Regions from separate parts of the Cellulosimicrobium sp. SL-1 genome, predicted to be linked through region 4. Evidence: riboswitches for the same ligand, from Rfam matches in the RefSeq annotation. Region 4 holds a riboswitch; each other region holds the start of a gene.
What was found. Region 4 has a riboswitch for S-adenosylmethionine ahead of GWJ10_RS03565 (methylenetetrahydrofolate reductase). Riboswitches for the same ligand answer to the same signal wherever they lie in the genome.

Region 1: linked by a shared signal. The riboswitch ahead of GWJ10_RS06175 (ABC transporter substrate-binding protein) and the one ahead of GWJ10_RS03565 (methylenetetrahydrofolate reductase) in region 4 are both predicted to bind S-adenosylmethionine.
Region 2: linked by a shared signal. The riboswitch ahead of GWJ10_RS06240 (LLM class flavin-dependent oxidoreductase) and the one ahead of GWJ10_RS03565 (methylenetetrahydrofolate reductase) in region 4 are both predicted to bind S-adenosylmethionine.
Region 3: linked by a shared signal. The riboswitch ahead of GWJ10_RS06360 (aminotransferase class V-fold PLP-dependent enzyme) and the one ahead of GWJ10_RS03565 (methylenetetrahydrofolate reductase) in region 4 are both predicted to bind S-adenosylmethionine.

The regions. Positions count from the first base shown of each region.
Region 1 is NZ_JAACJC010000003.1:298,589-302,135, reverse strand. Features, by position in the region: gene GWJ10_RS06185 (LLM class flavin-dependent oxidoreductase) at 1-56, shown strand, start outside; gene GWJ10_RS06180 (LLM class flavin-dependent oxidoreductase) at 188-1,285, shown strand; SAM riboswitch class IV at 1,466-1,579, shown strand; gene GWJ10_RS06175 (ABC transporter substrate-binding protein) at 1,685-3,313, shown strand; gene GWJ10_RS06170 (ABC transporter permease) at 3,384-3,547, shown strand, end outside.
Region 2 is NZ_JAACJC010000003.1:312,506-316,052, forward strand. Features, by position in the region: gene GWJ10_RS06235 (NtaA/DmoA family FMN-dependent monooxygenase) at 1-614, opposite strand, end outside; gene GWJ10_RS06240 (LLM class flavin-dependent oxidoreductase) at 632-1,786, opposite strand; SAM riboswitch class IV at 2,132-2,239, opposite strand; gene GWJ10_RS06245 (TetR/AcrR family transcriptional regulator) at 2,409-3,131, shown strand; gene GWJ10_RS06250 (MMPL family transporter) at 3,249-3,547, shown strand, end outside.
Region 3 is NZ_JAACJC010000003.1:341,432-344,978, reverse strand. Features, by position in the region: gene GWJ10_RS06375 (O-succinylhomoserine sulfhydrylase) at 1-373, opposite strand, end outside; gene GWJ10_RS06370 (rhodanese-like domain-containing protein) at 370-861, opposite strand; gene GWJ10_RS06365 (hypothetical protein) at 1,113-1,724, shown strand; SAM riboswitch class IV at 1,770-1,885, shown strand; gene GWJ10_RS06360 (aminotransferase class V-fold PLP-dependent enzyme) at 1,919-3,352, shown strand; gene GWJ10_RS06355 (GNAT family protein) at 3,465-3,547, shown strand, end outside.
Region 4 is NZ_JAACJC010000002.1:204,771-208,317, forward strand. Features, by position in the region: gene GWJ10_RS03560 (cation acetate symporter) at 1-1,160, shown strand, start outside; SAM riboswitch class I at 1,250-1,352, shown strand; gene GWJ10_RS03565 (methylenetetrahydrofolate reductase) at 1,358-2,419, shown strand; gene metE (5-methyltetrahydropteroyltriglutamate--homocysteine S-methyltransferase) at 2,452-3,547, shown strand, end outside.

The sequences.
Region 1 (3,547 bases), on a different contig from region 4:
TCCGCGAGGAGGTGGCGAAGCGCGACGCCGCCGCCGCCGAGGCCACCGCGGCCTGACAGATCGGCAACCCCGCCCCGGGTCGGCAGCTCCGGTCGGGTTCGGCACCTGCGCGTGCCGAACTCGACCGGAGCTGCCGACCCGGGGCGGTACCGGCCCCCGGACGACGACGAACAACAAGGAGAAGGACGTGCGGTTCCAGGTACTCGACATCGTGTTCAACCCGCCCCACCCCGTGACCGGGGAGGCGGTCGCGCCGTCCGACCGGTTGAACCGGGTCGTCGAGACGGCGGTGCTGGCGGAGGAGCTCGGGTTCGACTCGTTCGCGGTGGGGGAGCGGCACGCGGGAGAGGTGCTGTCGTCGGCACCGACGGTGATCCTCGGCGCGGTCGCGGCGCGGACGTCGCGCATCCTGCTGAGCACGGGCGTCACCGTGCTGTCGCTGCTCGACCCGATCCGTGTCGCCGAGGACCTCGCGACGGTCGACCAGCTGAGCCGCGGGCGGCTGGAGATCGTCATCGGCAAGGGCAACGAGGTGCTGCAGTACCCGCTGCTCGGGCTGGACCTCGACAAGCAGTACGAGTACCTCCAGGAGAACTACGAGCTGCTGCGGCTGCTGCTGTCCGAGGAGGACGTGAGCTGGACCGGGCGGCACCGGCACGCGCTGGAGCACGCGACGACGCTGCCACGGCCGTTCGCCGGGCCGTTCCGGATCTGGCACGGGTCGGCGACGTCGCGCTTCGCGGTCGACCTCGCGGCCCGGTACGGGGACCCGATCGTCAGCGCCAACGCGTTGCAGCCGCGCGAGAACTACCAGGTGCTCATCGACCGCTACCGCGAGCAGTACGCGGCGCACGGGCACGACCCGGCGTACGGGTTCGTCGGGTCGGGCTCGGGCGGGCTGTTCCTCGCCGACACGACGGAGGAGGCGATCGAGCAGTACCGCCCGATCTACGAGGGCCAGGTCGCGGCGGCGGCGCGCCGGGGGTACGGGCCCGACGCCGTCGGGAAGGCACCGAGCTTCCGGACGGTCGAGGACGCCGTCGAGCGGGGGCCCGCGCTCGTGGGGTCGCCGGAGCGCGTGGCCGAGAAGATCCTCGACTACCACGCCTCGTACCGGCACGACCTGCAGTCCGTCTCGGTGAACCACCTGATCCCCGCGGCGCAGCAGGAGGACGTGCTGCGCCGGTTCGCGGAGGAGGTCGTGCCCGTCGTGCAGGCCGAGGTGAAGACGGACCTGTGGAGCCCGGCCGACGCCCGCCGCGCGGCGGGCTTCACCGCGGCCTGAGGTAGCCCGCCGGACCGGAGGGGAGGGGCCCGTCTCGCCTGGCGAGGCGAACCCTCGCCGTGCTCGTGGCGGCCCCGCCGGCGGGTCGCGGCGTCGCGGAGCAGGAAACAACCGTCCGTCTGGCGGGACGGCCGTCTCGATACTTGACTCACCTGGTCGAGATTGTCTTTCCTGCTCCCAGGTGACGAGCGTCAGCACGCAGGCCCGGCTCGCTGACCAGCAACCCTTCGACGTGACGGGGTGCTCCGGGAACGACCTGACCGCGCGGCTCCCGCGGCGCGGTAAGCACGGCACCCCGGTGGGTTTCCCCCGCCGCGCCGGCCCTGGGCCCGGCGCGGACGACCACCGGCGCCGGACGACCGCCGGTCCTCAGCCGGCACACGAGGAGAGCAGCACGACATGATCCCCACACCTCACCGACGCCGGTCCCTGACCGTCGCCGCGGCGGCCGCCGCGACGGGCCTCCTGCTCAGCGCGTGCGCGGGCGGCGGCTCCGGCGCGTCCGACGGCGACGGGTCGCCCAGCCCGTCCGGCGAGCCCGTGGCGGGCGGCGACCTGACGTTCGCGCTCACGGTCGACTCGCACTGCATCGACCCGCAGCAGGTCGGCAACAACGACGCCATCGCGGCGGCCCGCCAGACGGTCGCGTCGCTCACGGCACAGGACCCGGACTCGGGCGAGATCCTGCCGTGGCTCGCGGAGAGCTGGGAGGTGAACGACGACGCGTCGAGCTACACGTTCCACCTGCGCGACGACGCGACGTACGCCGACGGCACGCCGATCGACGCCGAGTCGGTGAAGACGAACTTCGACGCGATCGTCGCGCTGGGCGCGACGGCGTCGCTCGGGTCGCAGTACCTCGTCGGCTACGAGGGCACGACCGTCACCGACCCGCAGACCCTCACGGTGGACTTCGCGGAGCCGAGCGCGCAGTTCCTCCAGGCGACGTCGACGTTCTCGCTCGGCCTGCTCGCCCCGTCCTCGGCCGACCTGAGCGTCGAGGACCGCTGCGCCGGGAAGTTCGTCGGCTCCGGCCCGTTCTCCGTGCAGTCGTACACGCAGGACCAGGAGATCGTGCTCGAGAAGGTCGCGGGCTACGCGTGGGGCTCGGAGGCGAGCGACCACCAGGGCGAGGCCTACCTCGACACGGTGACGTTCAAGGTCATCCCCGAGGCGAGCGTGCGCAGCGGCAGCCTGCAGTCGGGGCAGATCGACGCCACGGCCGCGATCTCGACCGTCGACCTGCCGCAGTTCGACGGGAACGGGTTCTGGCTCGAGTACCGCGCCAACCCGGGCGTCGTGTTCAACCTCTTCCCCAACGAGTCGAGCCCGCTCGCGGGCGACGAGGCCGTGCGGACGGCGATCCTCCAGGGCATCGACCGCGAGCAGATCGCGGACACCGTGCTCAGCACGCAGGACGAGCCGGCCACGAGCGTCCTGTCGCACTCGACGCCGCTCTACGAGAGCGTCGCGGACGAGCTCGCCTACGACCCCGAGGGCGCGAAGAAGATCCTCGACGACGCGGGCTGGGTCGAGGGCGCCGACGGCGTGCGCGAGAAGGACGGCCAGAAGCTCTCCACGACCGTGACGTTCTGGCAGGTGCCGGAGCCGCTCGAGCTGGTCCAGCAGCAGCTCGCGCAGATCGGCGTGGACCTCCAGCTCCAGCACGTGACCGTCGCCGAGTCGCAGGCGATCAAGGAGAGCGGCGACTTCGACTTCGACTACTACAACCTCACGCGCTCCGACCCGGACGTGCTGCGGACGATCTTCTCGGCGAACGCGCGCAACATCAACCAGCGCGACGCGGAGGAGGTCGACGACCTGCTCGACGCGTCGGCCGCGGCGACCGACCCGGCCGAGCGCCAGAGGCTCGTCACGGAGGCGTCGCGCCTGCTCGTGCAGAAGGGGCACGCGATCCCGGTCTACGAGCTCTCGACGACCATCGCGGCCGCCGACACGGTCCACGGCCTGACGTTCGAGGCGTCGTCGCGCCTCGACTTCTACGACGCCTGGGTCACCCAGGGCTGACCCGCCGGGCCCGCCTGCCCGACGCCGCGGCGTCGGGCAGGCGGGCATCCCCCACGGAAGGAGGCCGACCATGGGCCGGTACGTCCTGCGTCGCGCCGGGCAGGGCCTGTTCGTGCTCTGGGCGGCGTTCACCATCTCGTTCTTCGTCCTCTACCTGCTGCCCAGCGACCCGGCCGCGCTCATGGCGAGCGGCGGTGGCGAGGCGGACCAGGTGGACCCCGCGCTGCTCGACGC
Region 2 (3,547 bases), on a different contig from region 4:
AACAGCCCGACGACGTCCGCGTACGTCCCGTGGTGCGCGACCGGCCGCACCGCCCCGGGCCGCAGGAACTCGCCCGCGATCCGGTCGGCCAGCACGGCGTCGTCGTCCCACGAGTCCCACAGGGCGCGCGCGACCTCGACGACCTCGGCCGCCCGCGCGTACCGCTCGGGGTAGGGCAGGTACCCGCCGCGGCGGAAGTTGGCGCCCGTGAAGGCGTCGGGGCTCGTCACGAGGTTCCACGCCGCGCGGCCCTCGGAGAGCAGGTCGAGCGTCGCGAACTGCTTCGCGAGCTCCCACGGCTCGTTGAACGTCGTGTTGATCGTGCCCGCGAGGCCGAGCCGCTCGGTGACGGCGGCGAGCGCGGCGAGGACGGGCAGCGTGTCGGGGCGGCCGACGACGTCGAGGTCGTGGATGCGGCCCTTGTGCTCGCGCAGGCGCAGGCCCTCGGCGAGGAAGAAGAAGTCGAGCCTCGCCTCCTCGGCGCGGCGCGCGAGGTGCTCGAACGACGCGAAGTCGATCTGGCTGCGCGAGCGGGGGTCGCTCCACACGGTGGTGTTGTTAACGCCCGGGAAGTGGGCGCCGAGGTGGATCTGCTTGCGGGGTCGGGTGCTCATGTCGCGTCCGTCCGGGCTCAGGCGATCGCCGCGTAGCGGTTCGCGGGGTGCGGGAGGCCGAGCGTGTCGCGCAGCGTCGTGCCCGGGTACGCGGTGCGGAACAGGCCCACGCCCTGGAGCAGCGGCACGACCCCGTCGACGATCGCGTCGAGGTCCGTGCTCAGCGACGACGGCCGCAGCAGGAAGCCGTCGGCGGCACCGGCGTGCGCCCACTCCTCGACCGTCGCCGCGAGGTCGCGCGCCGTGCCGACGTGCGTCAGCGAGTCGGTGTCCCACGAGACGCCCTCGAGGTCCTCGAGCAGGTCGAGGCGGGCCTGCGCGCTCGCGCGCGTGTCCCCGACGACGACGTACGCGTCCACGAGGACCCGCAGCCCGTCGGGGTCGCGCCCGGCGTCCGCGGCGGCGTCGCGCACCTGCGCCCGCAGCGCGACCGCCTCGTCCCGCGTCGCCGCGCGGACCCGCACGACGTCGGCCCGCCGGGCCGCGAGGTCGAGCGACGCCGGCGTGCTCGCCCGCACGACGACGGGCGGCTGGCCCTGCGGCGGGCGCGGCGTGATCGACGGCCCCTTGACCGCGAACCGGATGCCCTCGTGGTCGACGTAGTGCAGCTTTTCGCGGTCCACGAACCGGCCCGTCGCGACGTCGCGGATCTCGGCGTCGTCCTCCCACGAGTCCCAGAGCCGCGTGACGACCTCGACCGCCTCGTCGGCCTCGGCGACGGCGTCGGGCTCGTCCTGGGCGCCCTTGCGCCCGAAGGCCGCGGCCTCGGCCGGGGTCGTGGACCATCCGACCTGCCATCCCGCGCGGCCGGAGCTCACGTGGTCGATCGTCGCGACCGCCTTGGAGACGTGGAACGGCTCGGTGTGCGTGGTGGTGACGGTCGGGACGAGGCCGATGCCCGCGCTGCGCGGCGCGAGCCGGGACGCGACGAGCGCGGCGTCGAGCCGGCCGCGCACGGACCCGTTGCGACCCGGCTGGAGGGTGAACGCGTCGTCGAGCGTGACGAGGTCGAGCAGGCCGCGCTGGGCGGTGGCCACGAGCTCGACGAGGCGCTTGGCGTCGAACAGGCGCTGGGCCTGGGAGCCCACGGTCCGCCAGGCGGCGGGGTGCGCACCGGCGTCGGTGAGGTCGACGCCCAGGTGGACGGTGCGGGCGGGGCGGGGGTCGGGCATCGCGAGAATCCGTTCTGGGACAGGCGCCGGCGGCGCGCTCAGGGCGCGGCGGGGTGCCGGGGGTGGGCAGGGTCGTCCCGCCACGGGACGGCAGGGCGGGGCCGGGGAGGCCGGAGGGAGGCCCGTCAGGGCGTGCGCGCGGGAGCGCGCGGCGTCAGGAGCGGGGCGTCGTCAGCGACAACAGGTGACGCGCGCGGGGGCGCCGACCGGACAGGAGACGACGGCCGCAGCGCAGACCGGACAGGGGCACGTCGGCGCGTGCGGGGTGCTCACCGCGGTGCTCGACTCTCGCCGGTCCATCGTCCGTCTCCTTCGTGCCCGTCTCCGGGCGCCGCGTGTTGCCCCGCACCGCGCAGGTCGCGCGACGCGGGACCTGGTCCTCACCCGGGGCACCCCGCCGCGCGGGAGGGTTGCCGTCCGACGAGCCGGGGCTTCGCGTCGGAGCTCATGACCATGTCCTGTGCCGGGGTCCGTGGACCTCGGTTGCCGGGAACCTACGAGCGGTCGGAGAGGGTGTCAACGCACCGCCGGGACCTTCCCACATACTGGACTCGATCGGTCAACTTTGAGCAGCCGAGGCCCTCGTTTGCACCGAGTGCATCGATGCACCTAGTGTCAAGAGGTGCCTCTCCTCCCCGGACCCGAGCGCCCGACCGCGCCCGCGACGGACGCCATGACCCCGGACGCGCCGAGCGCGGACGTCCCCGGCCCGGACGCCGCGGCTCCGGACCGTCGCGCGGCCCTGCGCGCACGCCACCGCCGTGCGATCGTCGCCGCCGCCGCGACGCTCATGGAGGAGAAGGGCGGCGCGCGCTTCACCGTCGACGAGCTCGCGGCCCGGGCCGACGTCGCGCGCCGCACGATCTTCAACCACTTCGCGTCGCTCGACGACGTCGTCGTCGAGGTCTGCGAGGACGTGCTGGGCACCGTCGTCGAGACGCTCGGGGCGAGCGCGGCCGAGCCGGGCACCGACCGCCCCACGCCCCTCGACGACGTCACCGCGGCGCTGCGCGGCACGGACCTCGTCGGCCCCATGGCCTACCTCACGCGCGCCCTCGGCGGTACCGCGACCGAGCCCACGCCGCGCGTCACGACGATGGTCGTGCGCACCTTCACCCACCTCGCCGAGCGCCTCGTCGCGGCGACCACGCGCCGGCACCCGGACGTCGACCCGCTCGAGATCGAGATGCTCGTGGGCGCACTCATGGCCGGGGTCCTCGTCATCCAGCGGCGCTGGTGGGCCGAGACCGGCGCCGCCGACGACGACGCGTCGCGCGCGGTGTGGTCCGGCCTGCTCGACCGCCTCGTCGAACGGATCCGCGCCGGCTGGGCGGACCCCGTCTGACACGACCCGCACCCTCCCCGCCCTGTCCCGCCTCGCGACCACCTCTCCCGCAGCACCGCACCCGCCACCCCGGGCACACCCGCCGGACCCGGACCGGACTCCCACCGAAGGATCCTCATGGCTGAACTCCTCTACCGCCTCGGCCGCGCGTGCGCGCGCCGCGCGCGGACCGTCCTCGCCGCGTGGCTCGCGGTGCTCGTGCTCGCCGGGGCGGCGTTCGTCGCGTTCGGCGGCACGCTCGCCAGCAGCTTCTCGATCCCCGGCACCCCCACCGCGGACGTCACCGAGCGGCTCCAGACCGCGCTGCCCGAGGCGTCGGGCGGGAGCGGCACGATCGTCCTCGCGACGGAGGACGGCGCGCCGTTCACGCCCGAGCAGGAGGCGGCGATCGCGGACCGCTTCGCCGCGGCGGAGGA
Region 3 (3,547 bases), on a different contig from region 4:
ACCCGAACAGCGCGCGCGCCGCGACGATGCGCGACCCGGACCGCACCAGCGCGGCGAGCGCCGTGAACACGGCGGACATGCCGGACGCCGTCGCGTAGCACGCCTCCGCACCCTCCAGGAGGCGCAGGCGCTCCTCGAACGTGTGCACGGTCGGGTTGCCGTAGCGTGAGTAGACGAACCGGTCGAGCTCTCCCTTGAACGCCGCCTCGGCGTCCGCCGCACGGTCGTACGTGTAGCCCTGCGTGAGGAACAGCGCCTCGGACGTCTCCTGGAACTCGGTGCGCGCGTGGCCGCCGCGCACGGCGAGCGTCGCGGGACGGGCGCTCGCGGGCAGGGGCTTGCGGCCGGAGCCGCCGGGCACGACCGCGCTCATCGGGCGGCCTCGTCGAACGTCGTGGTGGGCAGCCCGCGGACCTTCCAGCCCTCGACGTCCCGCAGGCCCGAGAACCCCTGGGCGCCCTCGAAGCCCTCGAGCACGTTGTACGACGGCCCGAGCCCGGCAGCCGTGGCCGCGCGCGCCGCGCCGATCGACCGCTGGCCCGAGCGGCGCAGGAACACGACGGGGCGCTCGTCGCCAGGCGTCAGACCCGCCTCGACGAGCCGGTCGAGGAACCGCGGGTTGGGCCCCGCCGGGGTCACCCACTCGTCGAACAGGACGTCGCGGCCGAGCTGCGTGGCGTCGGGCACGCCGATGGTGCGCCACTCGCCCTCGGTGCGGACGTCCACGAGCACGGCGCGCTCGTCGTGCGCGAGCAGGTCCCATGCCTGCTGCGGGGTGAGGTCGCCGGCGTAGCCGACGGCGGGACGCGCCTCGGGGGGTGCCGGCCGGGGTGCCGACGCCTGCTGGGACTGGTCGCTCATGAGAGTCCTCCTCCATCGATCGTGGCAGTAGCACCCTGCGCCCGGCCGCCGAGGCGGTCCGGGGGGTTGCTGCGGCGTCGACGTGCCACGTCACTCGGCCGCTCCGGATGGTTGGCTCGGATCGTACGCCACGCGTCCGACGTGCGGAACGCCCGTCTCGGGGAGCGGCCCGTGAGGGGTGCCCGACGCCGCGCGGCTCCGCTAGCGTGGCCGCGCAGCCGGGCGGGGGTCCCGGCGGGCGGGGGGAGTCGATGCAGACGGGACGAGCACGCGCTGCGGGCGCGGGCGTGGCGGCGGTCGTCGTCGCGGCGGGCGCTTGGTGGTGGGCCGCGTCCGGCGGGGAGGAGCCCCCGCAGGGTGTCGTGAGCGTGGGGCCCGTCGGGGACGATGCCGCGCGGACGCCCGGGGAGCGGCCGTCCGTCCACCCGGTTCGCCCCGAGGGCGAGCGACCCGACGACGAGCGGCCCGACGGCGAGCGGCTCGACCCGCCCCCGCCGTCGTCGGACGGGGCCGCGGCGCACCGGGGCGAGCCGGTCGACCTGGCCGATCACACGGTCGGCGGGTACGAGGGCTGGTGGAGCTCGGACGGGAACGGTGCGGCGTGCGACGCCTACGCCGACGCGCACCCGGAGGTCGTGCTCGCGAGCACCCGCACGGGCGCGGTGATCGAGGCCCACACGCGCGGTGTGCGCCTCCAGCGCCCGCCGGCGACACCGCCGGGCGACCCGGCGCGGTGGCCGGCCGACTCGGTCGTCGTGCTCGACGCCGGCACGGGGGAGGTGCTCGAGTCGTTCGCGGTCGACGAGTCGGGGTGGCGCCTCGAGACGCCGGTGGACTGCGTCCCGCCATCCGAGACGCCGTGACCACCGGTTGACACGCTGCGGTGCTCACGGACATCCTGGTCGACAGGTCATGAGTGCCAGCGCGAAACCCCGGTTTGCTGGCCGGCAACCCTCCTCTCGCGGCGGGGTGCCCCGGGTGACGACCAGGCCGCACGCCGACCGGCGGGTGGCAAGCGCGGGGAGGTTCTCCCCGGACGACCCTGGAGGACTGTGCCATGACTGCTCTCGCGGACGTCTCGTGTCCCACCGACGCCCCGGCCCCTGACCTCGCGGCGCTCGCCGACGCGCCCGCGCTCCTGCCCGTCGTCGGCGGGGACACGCTCGTCCCGCTCGTCGACGGCCGCAGCGTCCCGTACGCGAACCTCGACGTCGCGGCGTCGGCCCCGGCGCTGCGCTCGGTGGCCGACCGCGTGACCGAGGTGCTGCCGCTCTACGCGAGCGTGCACCGCGGCGCGGGCTACCTGTCGCAGGTCTCCACGGCGCTCTACGAGGCGTCGCGGCGCACGATCGGCGCGTTCGTCGGCGCGCGCGAGGACGACGTCACGGTCGTCACGCGCAACACGACCGACTCGCTCAACCTGCTCGCGGGCTGCGTCCCGGCGACCGCGGACGGCACGCCCGGGCGCGTGCTCGTCCTCGACGTCGAGCACCACGCGAACCTGCTGCCGTGGCAGCGCACGGGCGGCGCGACGGTCCTCGCGGGCGGCGCGTCCGTCGCGGAGACGCTCTCGGGCCTGCGCACCGAGCTCGCGCGCTTCCCGTACGCGCTCGTCGCCGTGACCGGCGCGTCCAACGTCACAGGCGAGTCCCTGCCGATCACCGAGGTCGTCCGCGCCGCGCACGACGCCGGCGCGCGCGTCGTGCTCGACGGCGCCCAGCTCGTCCCGCACCGCGGGTTCTCGCTCGCCGCGTCGGGCGCCGACTACGTCGCGTTCTCGGGGCACAAGACCTACGCGCCGTTCGGCGCGGGCGCGCTCGTCGGGCGTCGTGACTGGCTCGACGCGGGCACGCCCTACCTCGCGGGCGGCGGCGCCGTGCGTCACGTCGCGGTGACCGGGACCCAGTGGCAGACGGCGCCCGCGCGCCACGAGGCCGGCTCCCCGAACGTGGTGGGCGCCGCGGCGCTCGCGGCGGCGTGCGACGCGCTCGCCGCGCTCGACCCGGCCGACCTGCACGCGCACGAGGCGGCGCTCCGCGCGGCCCTCGTCGCGGGCCTGGAGGCCGTCCCGGGTGTCCGGGTCGTGCGCGTGTGGGACGACGCCGTCGACCCGGTCGGCGTCGTGACGTTCGCCGTCGAGGGCCACGACCCGGGCCTCGTCGCCGCCTACCTCTCGGCCGAGCACGGCATCGGCGTGCGCGACGGCCGGTTCTGCGCGCACCCGCTGCTCGCGCGCCTCGGCTACGACGCGGGCGCGATCCGTGCCTCGGTGGGCGTCGGGACGACCGGTGCGGACGTCGTGCGCCTCGTCGAGGCCGTGCGCGCGTACGTCGAGCAGGGCCCGGCCACCCGGTACGAGGTCGTCGACGGCTGCTGGGCCGTCGTGGACGACCCCCGCCCGGTCCCCGTGGGGTCCGGCCTGGAGGGGCTCTTCGCGACCGCGGCGGCGGGCTTCCTCGCCGACGCGGCGGGCTGCGGGCCGGCCGTCTGACCGGCGTCGACGGCCGACGGCGGAGCCCGTTCACCGGACCGTCGCCGAGCGTTGTCCACCGCGTCGCCGGACCCTCTTGGCGCGGTGTTCCGCGTGTGCTCTGATATGCGCTGTGCTGCACGACGTCGTCCTCTCGGGGCACGGTTTCCGGCTGGAACCGCTGGCCCTGGAGCACGCTGAGACGCTGGCCGGCCT
Region 4 (3,547 bases):
GCGTGCTCGTGCTCGTCATCGGGTGGCTCTACGTGGTGCCGCAGCTCCACGGGGCGGCGCTCGTCATCACGAGCGTGGCCGCGGTGCCGCCGTGGGTCGGCTCGGTGGGGATCGCGGTCGTGGTGAGCGCCGTCGTCGCCGCGGGCGGGATGCGCTCCATCACGTTCGTCCAGGCGTTCCAGTTCTGGGTCAAGCTCACCGCGCTCGCGGTGCCGCTCGTCTTCGTGCTCATGGCGCTCGGCGGGGCGTTCGAGCCCGGCGGCGCCGTCGTCACGTTCGACCCCGCCGCCGTGTTCCCCCACGAGGCCGGGCCGGGCGGCCTCGACGCGTACGCCACCGTCTCGCTCCTGCTCGCCCTCCTGCTCGGCACGACCGGCCTGCCGCACGTCCTCGTGCGCTTCTACACCTCGCCCGACGGCGGCTCGGCCCGCCGCACGACCGTCGTCGTGCTCATCATGATCAGCGTGTTCTACATGGTGTCGAGCACGCTCGGGCTCGTGGCGCGGGTCGTCGCGCCCGACCTCGCGGCGCCCGGGGTGGCGGACACCGTCGTCCTCGCGCTGCCGACCCGCCTCGTGCCCGGGCTCGGCGGCGAGCTCCTCGCCGCGCTCGTCGTCGCCGGGGCGTTCGCCGCGTTCCTCGGGACGTCGTCGGGGCTCGTGGTCGCGCTGGCGGGCGTCGTGAGCCAGGACCTGTTCGGCGGCACCGTGCGGTCCTTCCGCTGGTCGGCGGTCGCGTGCACGCTCATCCCGCTCGCGTTCGCGCTCGTCACCATCCCGCAGGGCCTCGTGACGAGCGTCGGGACGGTGTTCGTCTTCGCGGCGTCGGCCCTGTCCCCCGTGATCCTGCTCGGCGTGTGGTGGCGCGGCCTCACCGCGCGCGGCGCGGTGGCGGGCATGGTCGTGGGCGCCGTCCTGTGCGCGACGGCGCTGCTCGCGTCGTCCGCGCTCGTCGCCGCGGGGTACGGGAGCCCGTCCGGCGACACGGCCGACGGCGTCCCCGGCGTCGTGCGCGCCCTGCTCGCCCAGCCCGCCGCCTGGACCATCCCGCTCGCGACGGCGACCGTCGTCGTCGTGTCGCTCCTCGACCGGCGCGGCCCGCCGCTGCGCACCGACCGGTTCCTCCGCCGCCTGCACGTGCCCGAGCGCCGTCGGGCCTGAGACTCGTCGCACCGGGAGCTCCGACGACCCTCCGCATCTCACCTGGCGGGCACTCTCGACCGCATGTCGGATGGGTCGTAGGATCGTGGCAACCATCCAGAGCGGTCGAGAGTCCTGGCTCGACGACACCGCAGCAACCCGCCGACGGAAGCCTCCCGAGGACAAAGGTGCTAACGCCAGGGTCGATGGAGTGACGCATGACCTCAGAGGCATCCTTCGCGCACCGTCCGGGCCGTCCTCGGCCGACGGTGTCGTTCGAGCTCATGCCCCCGCGCCGACCGGACGCGGCCCCGAAGTTCTGGGAGACGGCACGCCGTCTCGTCGCGACGCACCCCGACTTCGTGTCCGTGACGTACGGCGCCGCGGGCACCGACCGCGCGACCGCGCGCCAGGTCGTCGGACGCCTGCTCCAGGGCACGCCCGTGCTGCCGATCGCGCACCTCACGTGCGTCGGGGCGTCGCGCGAGGACGTCGAGTCGGTCATCACCGACTTCCTCGACGAGGGCGTGCGGAGCTTCCTCGCGCTGCGGGGCGACCCGCCGCGCGACCAGCCGGACTGGCAGCCCGCGCCCGACGGCGTCCGGTCGTCGACCGAGCTCGTCGCCCTGCTGCGCGAGGTCGAGGCGTCGCGCTGCGCGTCCGACCCGGCCGTCGCGCTGCGCGGCGCGGCCCGGCCGCTGACGATCGCCGTCGCGACGTTCTGCGACGGCAACCCCGCCGCCGGCACGACGCGCACCCAGGAGGTGCGCCGCCTCTGGCAGAAGCAGCAGGCCGGCGCGAGCTTCGCGATCACGCAGCTCTTCTACGACGCGTCGTCGTACACCGACTTCGTCGCCGAGGCCCGCGCGGCCGGCGTGACGATCCCCATCCTCGCCGGGCTGCTGCCCACGACGGAGCCCGCGCGGCTCCGTCGCGTCGAGGAGCTCACGGGCGTGCGCGCACCCCAGCACCTGCTGGACGCGCTCGACGCCCTGCCCGACCCGGAGGCGCAGCACGCCTACGGGATCGCGTACTCGGTCGACCTCGCGCAGCGCGTCCTCGACGCGGGCACGCCCGGTCTGCACGTGTACACGTTCAACAAGCACCGCGCCGCTCTTGACCTGCTCGAGGGTGTCCACCTCGGCGGCGGGTCGGTCGGGACCGGGGGCGGCGCCAGCGCCGCCGCCGCCCCGCTCGTCCCGGACCTGGCCAGCGGGCCGTGGGTCACCGGCACCTCCCTGCCCACGACGAGCGCCGCCACGCACGGCGCGCCCGTCTGACCGGTCCTCCGGACCAGCAAGAGGTTTCGATCATGGCCACTTCCGTACCCTCCCCTACCCAGAACCCGGTCGGCTTCCCCGCCGGCACCGTGCTCGGCTACCCGCGCATCGGCCGCCGCCGCGAGCTGAAGAAGGCCGTCGAGGCGTTCTGGGCCGGCAAGACCTCGGCCGAGGAGCTCGAGGCCACGGCCCGCGAGCTGCGCCTCGCGACCGTCCGCCGGCTCGTCGACCTCGGCCTCGGCGCCGACGACGCGTCCGTCCCCGGCTCGTTCTCCTTCTACGACCAGGTGCTCGACGTCGCCGCCTCCCTCGGGGCGGTCCCGTCGCGGTTCGCGTCGCTGACCGACGACGCCGGTCGCCTCGACCTCGCGGGCTACTTCACCGTGGCGCGCGGCCAGGGGGACGACGCCCCGCTCGAGATGACCAAGTGGTTCGACACGAACTACCACTACCTGGTCCCCGAGATCGGCCCGGACACCCCGATCCGCTTCGTCGACGACCGCGTCGTGCGCGAGTTCGTCGAGGCGAAGGACGCCGGCGTCGTGACGCGGCCCGTCGTCGTCGGGCCGGTGACGTTCCTCGCGCTGTCCAAGGCCGCGGACGACGCGCCCGCCGGGTACTCGCCGCTCGACCGCCTCGACGACGTCGTCGCCGCCTACGCCGACCTGCTGCGCGCGCTCGCCGCGGCGGGGGCGCCGTGGGTCCAGCTCGACGAGCCGATCCTCGTCACCGACTCGGTCGACGTGCCGTTCACCGAGCTCGCCGCCGCCGTGGGGTCCGCGTACCGCGCCCTCGCGACCGACCTCCGCCCGGTGCCGAGCCCGGGGTCTTCGGCGGCCTCGTCCGCAAACCCGGCGGCAACCCCTGGTTCGGCGCAGGACGCGCGGCCCGCGATCCTCGTCGCCACGCCGTTCGGCGGGCTGGAGACGTCGCCGGACGGCGACGGCGCGACCTTCGACTTCCTGGCGACCCTCGCGGGCACGGACGTCGAAGCGATCGCGATCGACGCCGTCCGTGCGGACCTTCCGGACTCGCCCTACGACGACCTCCTGACGAAGACGCTCGTCGTCGGCGCGATCGACGGGCACAACGTGTGGCGCGCCGACCTCTCGGCAAAGCTCGACACGC